DNA from 3 places in the Neobacillus sp. K501 genome. Region 2 is predicted to be linked to each of the others. Evidence: predicted binding sites of a transcription regulator. Region 2 holds the regulator's gene; each other region holds the start of a gene.

What was found. Region 2 encodes LexA, which represses DNA repair genes until DNA is damaged. Its sites were predicted from a motif close to CGAACATATGTTCG; they were not measured.
Region 1: a site for LexA is predicted at 2,643-2,656, ahead of parE (DNA topoisomerase IV subunit B). Genes of this name have one in related genera too.
Region 3: a site for LexA is predicted at 2,645-2,658, ahead of ACWM35_RS05445 (Y-family DNA polymerase). Genes of this name have one in related genera too.

What each region holds. Positions count from the first base shown of each region.
Region 1 covers NZ_JBSLYA010000003.1:193,551-197,841, forward strand. The annotation lists gene parC (DNA topoisomerase IV subunit A) at 1-551, opposite strand, end outside; gene parE (DNA topoisomerase IV subunit B) at 551-2,527, opposite strand; gene ACWM35_RS08965 (CoA-binding protein) at 2,833-3,246, opposite strand; gene ACWM35_RS08970 (sensor histidine kinase) at 3,366-4,166, opposite strand.
Region 2 covers NZ_JBSLYA010000001.1:257,887-262,177, reverse strand. The annotation lists gene ACWM35_RS01240 (MerR family transcriptional regulator) at 123-524, shown strand; gene glnA (type I glutamate--ammonia ligase) at 559-1,893, shown strand; gene lexA (transcriptional repressor LexA) at 2,175-2,798, opposite strand; gene yneA (cell division suppressor protein YneA) at 2,958-3,281, shown strand; gene ACWM35_RS01220 (YneB family resolvase-like protein) at 3,285-3,935, shown strand; gene ACWM35_RS01215 (DUF896 domain-containing protein) at 4,018-4,248, shown strand.
Region 3 covers NZ_JBSLYA010000002.1:187,674-191,964, forward strand. The annotation lists gene ACWM35_RS05425 (alpha/beta hydrolase) at 1-196, shown strand, start outside; gene ACWM35_RS05430 (iron-sulfur cluster biosynthesis family protein) at 234-560, opposite strand; gene ACWM35_RS05435 (CDGSH iron-sulfur domain-containing protein) at 662-862, shown strand; gene ACWM35_RS05440 (YolD-like family protein) at 907-1,242, opposite strand; gene ACWM35_RS05445 (Y-family DNA polymerase) at 1,322-2,581, opposite strand; gene ACWM35_RS05450 (YqzH family protein) at 2,749-2,943, shown strand; gene ACWM35_RS05455 (SDR family NAD(P)-dependent oxidoreductase) at 3,007-3,804, opposite strand; gene ACWM35_RS05460 (MBL fold metallo-hydrolase) at 3,814-4,291, opposite strand, start outside.

The DNA.
Region 1 (4,291 bases), on a different contig from region 2:
TGGGGTGGTATATCGGTTGCATAACCAGCAGAAATACCGGTTGATCCATTGACAAGTAGATTTGGAAACATTGCTGGGAATACAGTTGGTTCCTTTGATGTATCATCGAAGTTTGGAATAAACTCTACGGTGTTTTTCTCGATATCACGTAGTAACTCAGTGGCAATGGCTGATAGCCTAGCTTCTGTGTAACGCATCGCTGCAGGTGGATCACCATCGACACTACCGTTGTTTCCATGCATCTCTACTAGGACATTTCGTACCTTCCAGTCCTGGCTCATCCGAACCATCGCTTCGTAAACGGATGAATCACCATGGGGGTGATAGTTACCAATTACATTCCCAACGGTTTTAGCTGATTTTCGGAAACCTTTTTCATGGGTGTTCCCTTCCACATGCATCGCAAACAATATTCTTCGCTGCACTGGCTTCAAGCCGTCCCTGGCATCTGGCAGGGCACGTTCTTGAATTATATATTTACTATATCGACCAAAACGATCACCAAGGACATCCTCTAAAGGCAGGTCACGGAACTTTTCATTTGTACTCATTATTCAGATTCCTCCTGGGCGACCGTAATATTTTCATTTTCGAGAATTGAATCATCTTCTTCTAAACCAAACGCCACATTGCTTTCAATCCATTTACGGCGCGGTTCCACTTTATCACCCATAAGAGTGGTTACGCGGCGTTCTGCTCTTGCCGCATCATCAATTTTTACACGGATTAACGTCCGTGTCTCCGGATCCATGGTTGTTTCCCAAAGCTGGTCAGCATTCATTTCACCAAGACCTTTGTATCGCTGAATGATATAGCCTCTACCGACTTTTTTAATAGCACCTTGTAATTCGTCCTCATTCCAAGCATACTCAATCACTTCTTTTTTGCCGGTACCTCTGCTTACCTTATATAAAGGAGGCAATGCAATAAAAACCTTACCTGCTTCGATAAGCGGCTTCATGTAACGGTAGAAGAAAGTTAATAGTAATACCTGAATATGGGCTCCGTCAGTATCAGCATCCGTCATTATAATCACTTTATCATAGTTAACATCTTCAACAGTAAAGTCAGACCCGACTCCAGCACCCACAGCATGGATAATGGTATTGATTTCCTCATTTTTAAAGATATCGGCAAGCTTTGCTTTTTCGGTATTAATTACTTTACCTCGTAAAGGAAGAACCGCTTGAAAGCGGCGGTCGCGTCCCTGTTTCGCGGACCCACCTGCAGAGTCTCCTTCGACCAAATAAAGCTCATTTTTCTGAGGATTACGTGATTGTGCAGGGGTAAGTTTACCTGAAAGACTAGCTTCTGAACGTTTCCGTTTCTTACCACTTCTGGCATCCTCCCGCGCTTTCCTTGCAGCTTCCCTTGCTTGATAGGCTTTTATTGACTTTTTGATTAATAAAGAGCTAATATCAGGATTTTCTTCAAGAAAATAGGATAGATTTTCAGACACCACCGCATCGACTGCGGAACGGGCCTCACTCGTTCCTAATTTACCTTTGGTCTGACCCTCAAATTGTAAAAGCTCCTCTGGAATTCTAACTGAAACAATGGCAGATAATCCTTCACGAATATCAGCGCCATCAAGATTTTTATCTTTTTCTTTTAAAAGTGAAACCTTACGGGCGTAGTCGTTAAATACACGAGTCATCGCCGTTTTTGCCCCTACTTCATGGGTGCCACCGTCTTTCGTCCGGACATTGTTTACAAACGAAAGGACATTTTCGGAATAACCGTCATTAAATTGAAAAGCAAATTCAACTTCAATGCCATTTTGACTACCTTCAAAACTAGCAACAGGATGAAGCTCATCTTTTTCTTCGTTCAAGTAACTAACAAAAGCCTCAATTCCATTTTCGTAATGGAATACTTCATGGACACTATTGCGGTCATCGATGATTTCAATCTTCAATCCTTTTAAAAGGAATGCTGATTCTCGTAACCTTTCACACAATGTTTCAAAATTATATGTCGTGGTAGAAAAAATGGTGGTATCTGGTTTAAAGTGAATGGTTGTACCCGTTTGATTGGTTTTCCCGATTTTTTCTAGTGTGGTTACTGGTTTACCGCCATTTTCAAACCGCTGTTCATAAATAAAACCGTCCCTCTTAATCGTAACGGTTAACCATTCAGATAAAGCATTGACGACAGAGGCGCCAACTCCATGTAAACCACCGCTCGTTTTATAACCGCCCTGGCCAAATTTCCCACCAGCATGAAGCACTGTGAGAATGACTTCAGGGGTTGGTTTTCCTAATTTATGCATACCCGTAGGCATTCCGCGTCCTTTATCAATTACACTTATCGAATTATCTTTATGGATACGTACAATAATTTGATCCCCATATCCACCTAGAGCCTCATCCACGGAATTATCGACTATCTCATATACGAGATGGTGTAGTCCTCGAGAATCTGTACTGCCAATGTACATCCCTGGCCGCTTTCTGACGGCCTCCAGTCCCTCTAGTACCTGTATGGCATCATCATTATATTCAAACACCTGTTGATTTTTTGCCACTAAAATACCCCTTTCACTGCCTACAAAAAGAAAACACTTCTGATTGCTAACATAATCATCACATTTCTCATTCGTGCCAGATATTTTTAATATCTTAAATTTTATTAATTAAGTTAGAACGAACGTTTGCCACTATCATTTTATCATATGTTCTCGCTTCGTCTATGCTTTATTTTAGCGATTTATTTCATTTTGGCAAATGCAATCTTTGAAAACAACAAATTATTGCAAGATATAATTGCTGTAATCTAAAGTGAAAAAAATAAAATAGCTGCCAGTTTTTAGCAGCTATTTTATCTAATTGTTTATTTTGTTAAAGCATGGGCCACTTTTATACAGAGGTCCATAATGACTGTATAGCCCTTATCTTTTAAGTACTGATAAGCTTCTTCATCGACGCAGCCTTGCTGAGCCCAATACACATCTGCATCGATTTCATCAAATTCTTTGGCAACATCTAATAATTGTTCAGAACGGCGGAAGACATTAACAATATCAATATGACCCTCGATATCCTTTAAGGAGGCTACCGCCTTTACGCCAAGTGCTTCATCAATGGTCGGATTCACTGGAATAATTTCATATCCAGCTTTTTGCATGACCTCAGAAACCATGTATGAGGTTCTATCGGGTTTATTACTTAGACCAACCACAGCAATTCTCTTAGCCTTTTTTAAAATGGCCCCAATGTCATCAAGACTTGGATTTTGAACAGACATCTTCAACACTTCCTTATTTTCCTATATTTAACCTGCTAAACTAACTATAACATAACCAAGATATCAGGAAAAAAACATAAACTCAGAATAATATGGAATTAATCCATTTTTCCGATAGTTTATCTGGAAGCCTTCGGGACAAGTAATGTAATGCTTGTTCCATCCCCTGTATTTTCAGCTTTCACACATCCATTCATATTCGCTACGACTGTGTTTGTAAAGTAGTATCTGAGCCCGCTACCGTGAGTTTGTTGGGTAAAATTCGGCTCAAACATACTAAAATGGGATGCGGGCTCCCTCACATCAGCCTTATAGGTAAATTGGGCAGCCCAAAAATTCGCTTCCTCATAAATTTGGATTTGAATTTTCCTGTTATGTTGTTCGCGATAGTCAAAGGCATCCTTGGCGTTTAAGAGGACATTTAATACAGCTAAACGATAATCATTTGGATATCCAAACGTAAGTGGCTGTCCGCGATGAACAAATTCAATATCGATATCATGGCTTTTCAGACAAGGAGAAAAGATCGATAAGGCATCTTCTATAGCATCAGAAACCGAAAAGCGCTTCTCTTTATTGGGCAGATAAAATTTTCGAAGATCATTCAAAAAACCTGTCATATGCTGAATTTGATCCATACTATCTTTGGTGAAACGGTCAAGATATAGCTCTGTTATTTCCCCAAACTCGAGTGCATCGCGTAAGTCCTGAACTAGGAGAGTTAAGCTGTTTATCGGTTGACGCCAGTGGTGCCCAATACTTCCAACCATTTCCCCCATCGCCGCATGTCTGGATTGCTGGATGAAGAAATGATCTTTCTCTTTGTTTTTGGCTATCTCTTCCGCTAATTTTTTCTCTAACATCCGATTCAATTCGACCAATTCATCATAGCTCTTTTCACTTTCCTTAAGAATATTCATACTATCACTACCTTTATTAAATTTATTGAGATTAAAAGAAGATTATGGTTTAGGGGACAACCAGAGGATTTTATATATGAAAACCGACCATTTTTACTGTGAAAGTGGTCGGTTCTTCGCTTTAA
Region 2 (4,291 bases):
ATAATTATACTTAACAAATCCTTTTGAAAAACCATGTGAGAAAACTTAACATTAGATTGACATCTTTTCTAACACGAAATATAATAGCAATATAAATTAGAAAAAGGAGAGGAGAAATTAAAGTGAGTGGGAAAGAATTACGCCGCTCCATGCCACTGTTTCCGATCGGAACAGTCATGCAATTAACAGAATTAACTGCTAGACAAATCCGTTACTATGAAGAGCATCAATTGATTTCTCCAGCAAGAACAGATGGAAACAGGAGATTGTTTAGTCTTATTGATATTGATAGACTGCTAGAAATTAAGGATTTAATTGATCAAGGAGTGAATATGGCTGGGATCAAGCAGCTTTTATTGATCAAAGAACAGCAGGCTAATGTTTTACAACAAGTAAATGAAAAAGCCAAACAAGAATTAACGGACGAACAGCTAAGAAATCTTCTTCGTCAAGAATTGCAGCAGGCTGGTAGATTTAATCGATCGTCGTTGCGTCAAGGTGATATGTCACGATTTTTCCATTAGAAAATTTTTATAATATAAGGTGGAGGGAATAAAAATGGCAAAGTATACAAAGGAAGATATTAAGAAATTAGCAGTAGAGGAAAACGTTAAGTTCATTCGTTTACAGTTCACTGATATTCTCGGAACAATTAAAAATGTAGAGATTCCAATTAGTCAATTAGAAAAAGCACTTGATAACAAAATGATGTTTGATGGTTCATCTATCGAAGGTTTCGTTCGAATCGAAGAATCTGATATGTTACTTTATCCAGATTTAAATACTTGGGTAGTTTTCCCTTGGACAGCTGAAAAAGGTAAAGTTGCACGGTTGATTTGTGATATCTATACTCCAGAAGGTAAACCATTTGAAGGTGACCCGCGTAATAACTTAAGAAGAGTATTAAAAGAAATGGAAGACTTAGGTTTCACAGACTTTAACCTAGGACCTGAACCAGAATTCTTCTTATTTAAATTAGACCAAAAAGGTGAGCCTACATTAGAATTGAATGACCAAGGCGGTTACTTTGACTTAGCTCCTACCGATTTAGGGGAAAACTGCCGCCGTGATATCGTTCTTGAACTTGAAGAAATGGGCTTTGAAATTGAAGCATCTCACCATGAGGTAGCACCAGGTCAGCATGAAATTGACTTTAAATATGCGGATGCACTAACAGCTTGTGACCAAATCCAAACGTTCAAGCTTGTTGTAAAAACAATTGCTCGTAAACACGGCTTGCATGCAACGTTCATGCCAAAACCATTGTACGGTGTAAACGGATCTGGAATGCACATGAACCTTTCATTATTCAAAAATGGGGAAAATGCATTCTTCGAACCAACAGGTAACCTTCAAATGAGCGATACGGCTCGCCAATTTATTGCAGGGATCTTGAAGCATGCGCCAAGCTTTACAGCAGTAACCAATCCAACTGTAAACTCTTATAAGCGTCTTGTTCCAGGCTACGAAGCTCCTTGTTACGTTGCATGGTCTGCTAGAAACCGTTCTCCACTTATCCGTATTCCGGCATCACGCGGATTAAGTACTCGTGTTGAAGTCCGTAGCGTTGACCCAGCAGCAAATCCATATCTAGCAATGGCAGTACTATTAAAAGCTGGTTTAGATGGAATTAAGAATCAATTAACTCCTCCTGCTCCAGTGGATCGTAACATCTATGTTATGAGCAAGGAAGAAAGAATCGAGGAAGGAATCATCGATCTTCCAGCAACTCTTGCTCAAGCTCTAGATCAATTGAAATCTGACGAAGTTATCGTTGCCGGTCTTGGCGAGCATATCTTCGAGCACTTCGTTGAAGCAAAAGAGATTGAGTGGGATATGTTCCGCACCGTCGTCCATCCTTGGGAGCGCGAACAGTATTTAAGTATGTATTAATAGTAATAGACTCAGTGTGGATTGGCTCCATACTGGGTCTTTTTTGTTATTTCTATTTAAAGTGGACTTGTGTGACCGAAAAGATGAAAAAGCAAGTAGTAGGGTCACAGCAGGAGGTCTGGAGTGACCGAAAAGATGAAAAGGTGAGTAGTTGAGTCACAGCAGGAGGTCTGGAGTGACTGTAAAGAGAATAAAGCAATTAGTAGGGTCATATCAGGAGTTCTGAACCATAAATAAAAAGCCCAATTCCACATGAATTGGACTTTTTGCTATTTAAAAAATTAATGAATATGACGATAAACCCCAATAACTTTCCCTAAAATCGAAACATTTCGCAAAATTATAGGATCCATTGTAGAGTTTTCCGGCTGAAGGCGGATGAAGTCTTTTTCTTTAAAGAATCGTTTACATGTAGCCTCATCTTCTTCTGTCATTGCAACCACGATATCCCCATTATTCGCTGTTTGCTGCTGCTTTACGATTACATAATCCCCATCAAGAATACCAGCTTCTATCATACTCTCACCCATGATTTCTAGCATAAATACATGCTCATCTGCAGGTGCTAGTCTTTCTGGAAGAGGGAAATATTCTTCAATGTTTTCGATGGCAGTAATCGGAAGTCCAGCTGTTACTTTCCCTAGAACAGGAACGTTGACTACATTGTTTCGAGGAATACTTACATGTTCATCTATTTCTAGGATTTCAATCGCTCTTGGTTTTGTTGGGTCACGTCTGATAAGGCCTTTACTTTCTAAACGAGCTAAGTGCCCATGAACGGTTGAACTCGATGCAAGACCGACCGCTTCTCCAATTTCCCTTACGGAAGGCGGATAACCTTTTTTCTTAACTTCCCCTTTAATAAAATCAAGGATATCCTGCTGCCGCTTTGATATTTTTGTCATTTTTTGTTACACCTCGCCCTAGTAATTATTAACTTTATTATATCATGTTCGTTTTTTTTATACAAACATAAGTTCGAATTAATTGTTGACATCAAACAAACGTTCGGATTATAATAAAGACAAATAAACGAACATATATTCTAGTAAGGGGTTTTGAAAATGAAAAAAATATGGAACCAATACTCTTATGCTATTTTACTTATTGTATTAAGCTGCTCTTTAGCCTTTATGTTATCTCTACGATTTAATTCACCAGAAGAAGATCAATATATAAAGATTAAGATCTCAGAAGGAGATTCTCTTTGGAAAATATCTAATCAATTTTCTGAGCAACATTCACTATCGAATAATGATTTTGTCAGTTGGGTCAAACAGCATAATGATATAGACGGAGATCAAATCTATCCAGGTGAAGAAATTATGATACCAGTAAACCAAGATGTTCCCTTTCCTACTGAACTGGCGAGCGCTGCAGGAGAATAGTAGATGAAAGCTATTATTTATTGCCGTGTGAGTACCAATAAGGAAACACAGGAAACCTCATTAATCCGTCAGGAAGAAGAATTAATTCAGCTTGCGAAACAATATCAATTTGAAGTTGTTTCTATTATTAAGGAACAGGCTAGCGGTTATGATTTAGAACGGGATGGAATTCTAGAGTTGTTAGACCAAATTAAGGATGTATCGGTACAAGCAATTCTCATTCAAGATGAAACGAGACTTGGAAGAGGTAATGCGAAAATCGCTCTTTTGCATTGTGTTTTAAAAGAAGGCATCAAACTTTATTCCATTTCACATAATGGAGAATTGCAGCTTTCAGAGTCTGATTCCATGGTACTGCAAATTGTCGGAATGGTGGAAGAATATCAGCGCAAGCTACATAATATTAAAATAAAACGTGGAATGAAAAGAGCGGTTAGTCAAGGATACAGGCCTGAGAAAAATTTGAAAAATTTAGGGCAGCGTTCTGGCCGGGACAAAATAGAGGTTCCGCTTAGCGAAATAATCCGTTTGCGAGAAAATGAATTAACCTTTTCTGAAATTACGGCGACACTTCGTGGATTTGGTTATAAGATATCAAAAGCAACTGTACATAGACGTTATCAAGAACATCTCGAAACCGAACAGGAAGAGTAGTGGACCATTTGCCTTGTCAGATGGTCTTTTTTTAAGTAAAATTAATCTTTATGCAGCAAGTATTGAAAGGAGGGTCAAACTCATGCTCTCAAAAGAAAAAATGGCTAGAATCAATGAATTAGCAAGGAAAGCAAAGTCATCTGGATTAACCGAAGCGGAAGCGAAGGAACAATCTGCGTTAAGAAGTGAGTATTTGTCAACTTTCCGCAGTTCCATGCTAGAAACGTTAACCAATACAACGATAATAGATCCAAATGGTACAGATGTAACACCTTCAAAAATAAAAGCCAGACGAAATAAAAATCTCCATTAAAAAAAAGGAAAACGCTTACTTCGTTTTCTTTTTTTACATATTG
Region 3 (4,291 bases), on a different contig from region 2:
GATTCTGTTTATTCATAGTGAACATGATGATTTTATCTTACCAGCCATGACACAGGAACTTTATGAGCAAAAACAAGGTCCGAAGATGTTGTATCTAGCGGCTAAAGGCAGGCACGCCCAATCCTATAATGAAAATCCAGAAGAGTATGAAAGAATGATTGATAAGTTTTTATTAACTTATGTAGAGCGCAGCTAGAAGCATTTTTCATAAGAAAACAGACTGTCCATTTGGATCAGTCTGTTTTTATAATCATGCTCATGCGCCCATTCAAAATTTGTCCTGGACTTTTTAATTGAAAGGAATTAGCCTCACGGGAAAAATCAATCGTCATTTGGTCATCAAAGAAAACCGTTTTTGCTTTTTCAATATAAACCGGCTGACTATTTGTCTCAATTCTCACATCGTCCTCATCCACGTCTGGTACAAACCACAAGGCAATTACTCCGCTTACTGCACATCCGCAGCCTTCTGTGTCATATTTTAGTTTTAAGAAACCTTTTTTCCCCTCGGTTCTCTCATTAATTTTCTCTGCTGCCGCTGGTGTCATCTTAATCTCCATGTTTATAACCCCCTTTTTTGGCATATCATGTATTGTATCATATGACATGATTGATGCTAGTTTTTAGCTCACTGCATTATTAAAAAAAGGGGGACAGTTTTATGTCTAAAGTTCAAATAAAAGTAAACGATAATGGATCATTAAGAATTTCTGGTGATGTTGAATTACTTGATGGCGAAGGTAATGTTTATCAAACGAAGCCAAGCTTTTCTCTTTGCCGCTGCGGATTGTCAAACAACAAACCATTCTGTGATGGCTCCCATAAAGGGAAATTTGAATCCCAGGTTCGCGTTTCTAAATAAGATTAGATGTTTAAGAGCGGCTTTCCGGTATGGTGCCGCTCTTTTCATGCATCCGTCAGCCGGATATCGATAATATCAATTATCGGGATACGATGAACTTCTTCGAAACGGTCTATGACATGAAGCTTTTGTCCGAGTTCATTCCAGTAATGGATTTTACCAATCACAATTTCATAATGTTGATGTCGATAATGGGTAATCGTCACGAACTGATCAAATTCGATTGCTTCTGATAAGGTCTCATTCATCATTTCTAATTGCTGTTCATCCATTTCTTTTTTCTGTTCGTATTGATCTTCCTTTACCCAATCTCTAAGCATTTTAACATGCTCAGGAAGCATCATTGATGTCCATTTGATTCTGCCACGATCGCGAATCATGCGCTCTGCCCCCTTTTCTTGTCCAGCTCCAGCGCCTAGGGGTCATAAGCCCCTGGACAAGGCGCTTCCGCTTTTCTTATTATCTTTTATGCCCGCCGACTAATGTTGCCCGATGTTTGGCCGTTCCTGCTGCCGTATAGGAGACAGCCCGTAATAGGGAACCTGATCCAAAGCGCCGCCGGATCGAATCGACCACATAGCCCAGCTCCCGCCGCTTATAAGCACCCGTGTCAAACAGGTCAAGCTGCATCTCGTAGTCATCAACAATATTTCCGATTCTAATCTCAATTTGCCTTACCGTCTTTCCGGTATAATGCTCATGAAATAATTCAAGACAAACCCGGTACAATTCCATCGTCACATTGGTTGGCTGCATAATCGTCCTTGAACGGAGAAAGCCGCCGCCGAGTTCATCCTGGCTATAGCCAATTCCAAGACTAATCGTCCTGCCTGCCTTCCGACGTGATCTTGCTCGACGGGCAACCTCCTCACACATTTCTAAAATTACATGCTTAATTTCTTCTTCATCTTTATAATCTCTTAAAAGAATCTGGCTTTTTCCAAAACTGATCTGCCCAGCCACAATTGGCGCTCCTAAATCTGAGAGATCAACTCCCCAGGCGTGATGATAGAGTTGGTTCCCCATGATTCCAAACTTCTTTTCCAGCTTTTCTAAATCATAGCGAGCCAGCTGGCCAACAGTGAAAATCCCCATTCCATTTAGCGTTTTTTCCACACGCCTGCCGATCCCCCACATTTCTCGAAGTGGTGAGACATTCCAAAGTTTTGTCGGCACATCCTCATATGTCCATTCGGCAATTCCATCCTTCTTAGCATCAAGGTCCAGACAAAGCTTTGACATAAGCATGTTGGGTCCAATTCCAACGGCACAGGGGAGCTGAAATTCGCGCTCGATATCATCCTTGATTTTTTGAGCAATTGTTTTGGCATCTCCCCATAAATGGACGGCCCCATCGACTTTAATAAAACTTTCATCGACACTATACGTGTGAATCGCTTCTTTTGGCACATAACGATTAAACACACGGCTAATTTCTGTGGAAATACGTAAATAGGTAGCCATTTTCGGCTCCACCACTCTAATCCGTGAATCATCAGGAATCTCAAACAAACGTGAACCGGTTTTGATGCCAAATTCTTTCTTCAACAGCGGCGAAGCAGCGAGAACAACGCTGCCGCTTCGCTCTTTATTACCAGCGACTGCCAGGTAGCAGGTTAAGGGATCAAGGCCCTCCATAACCGCCGAACAGCTTGCATAAAAGCTCTTCATATCTACACATAAAATTTGATTATGAGGTAACGTGCTGTAATCAACCATGCTCTTTCCTCCATATCAAAGTTATCGAACACACGTTCTTTATCAGTATATTCATATCTTAAGCGAATATGCGTTCGCATTCAATGGAAAATTTTTGACATTGTTCACGGTTCTCGTTTTTTTAGGAAAGGAAAAAAGCGTATAATGGGTGATGAGGTGCAAGTTGAATGGAGAAAAAATTGATTATTAAAATGGTGAAAAACTGCTTTAAACAGTATTATTCTGAAGTAGAATCATTACCAATGAGCAGTGAAGACTTAGAGGAACTTGCAGACCGGATTATCACACTTAAAGCGGAACAGCCGGCTGCTGATTTGTATGAGGTTATTAATGATACAGTGTACGAGTTTTTAACAGGATAAAACTTTAGGTAGGAGAAATCAATCGCCTTTTCGGGCAGAAAAAAAGCCGCAGGTCGCGGTTTTTTACTTTTTATTAAAGGCTTTTTTGCCGATTCGTTCGAATAATCGGGGAAACAGGACATAGACAATACTGCCCATGTTCATCCAACGCGGCAGATTGATTTCCCGTGTTTTTGTCAGCATGCTGTCGACAACCTTCTGGGCAACATATTCTGGCTGAAGCATAAATCTCTGGACATTTTTTACATATGTACCCTTTTCATCAGCGATGGTAAAAAAGTTTGTTGCAATCGGACCAGGATTTACAGAGGTAACCAGCACACTATAATCCGAAACTTCCATCCTTAAAGCATTCGTGTAGCCTAGCACAGCATGCTTGGTCGCAGAATAAACACTCGATTTAGGCGTGGCAATTTTCCCTGCTTGGGAAGCAATATTAATAATATGTCCAAAACGCCGTTCGCGCATTTTCGGCAACACCATACTCGTACATGCCATAAGGCCAACGACATTGACCTCGAACATCCCTTTTATTTCATCGAAACTTGCTTGATGGGCTTCCCGAAAAACCCCAAAGCCCGCATTATTAACAAGAATATCAACATCACCGATCTTAGCAAAAATATCAGTAAACACAGCTTTTACTTTTTCCGTATCCGATACATCAAGCTGAAATACGTCCACTTTTACTTGATGTTTTTGCTGAAGCTCTGTTTGCAGCTGTTCGAGCTTATCGACACTGCGGGCAAGCAGGACCAGGTTGGCCCCGCTTGCAGCGCAAAGCTTAGCAATTTCCGCGCCAATTCCTCCGGATGCGCCGGTAATGACGATATTTTTTCCCTTTAATTGTTCCCTAACCATATTTACACCTCATCTGGCTTGATAAAGGACAGGCTGCTGATCCTTACTTATAATCTCGCCGATAGAGGCCAAATAGTCAAGCTGACCAACCGTCTCTGAAATCGTTAGCATTAGTTCGCGCTGATAAACGGTTGGAAAAAGCCGTTTACAAATTTCAAAAACCGTCATCTCCTCTTCTTTAAGCCAATTATTGACCTTCATTGCCCGTTCGTGCTGGTGTACCAATCTTTTTTCAACCAACTCTTTTAGTTCAAATACTTCATCCCCATGCCCCGTATACACCATCTGAATCGGGTAAGTAAGCAATTTCTTCATTGATGCGTTATGCTGCAGCTGTGGTTTCGGTCTTTCTTTTTCTCCTGGTGCTGGGGGCTCGAGCAATGGATTAGGTGAAATATGGGCAAGAATTACATCTCCGCCAATCAGAATCCCATCTTTTTCACGAAATAGAGCAATTTGGCTCTGAGCATGACCAGGGGTCTCAATC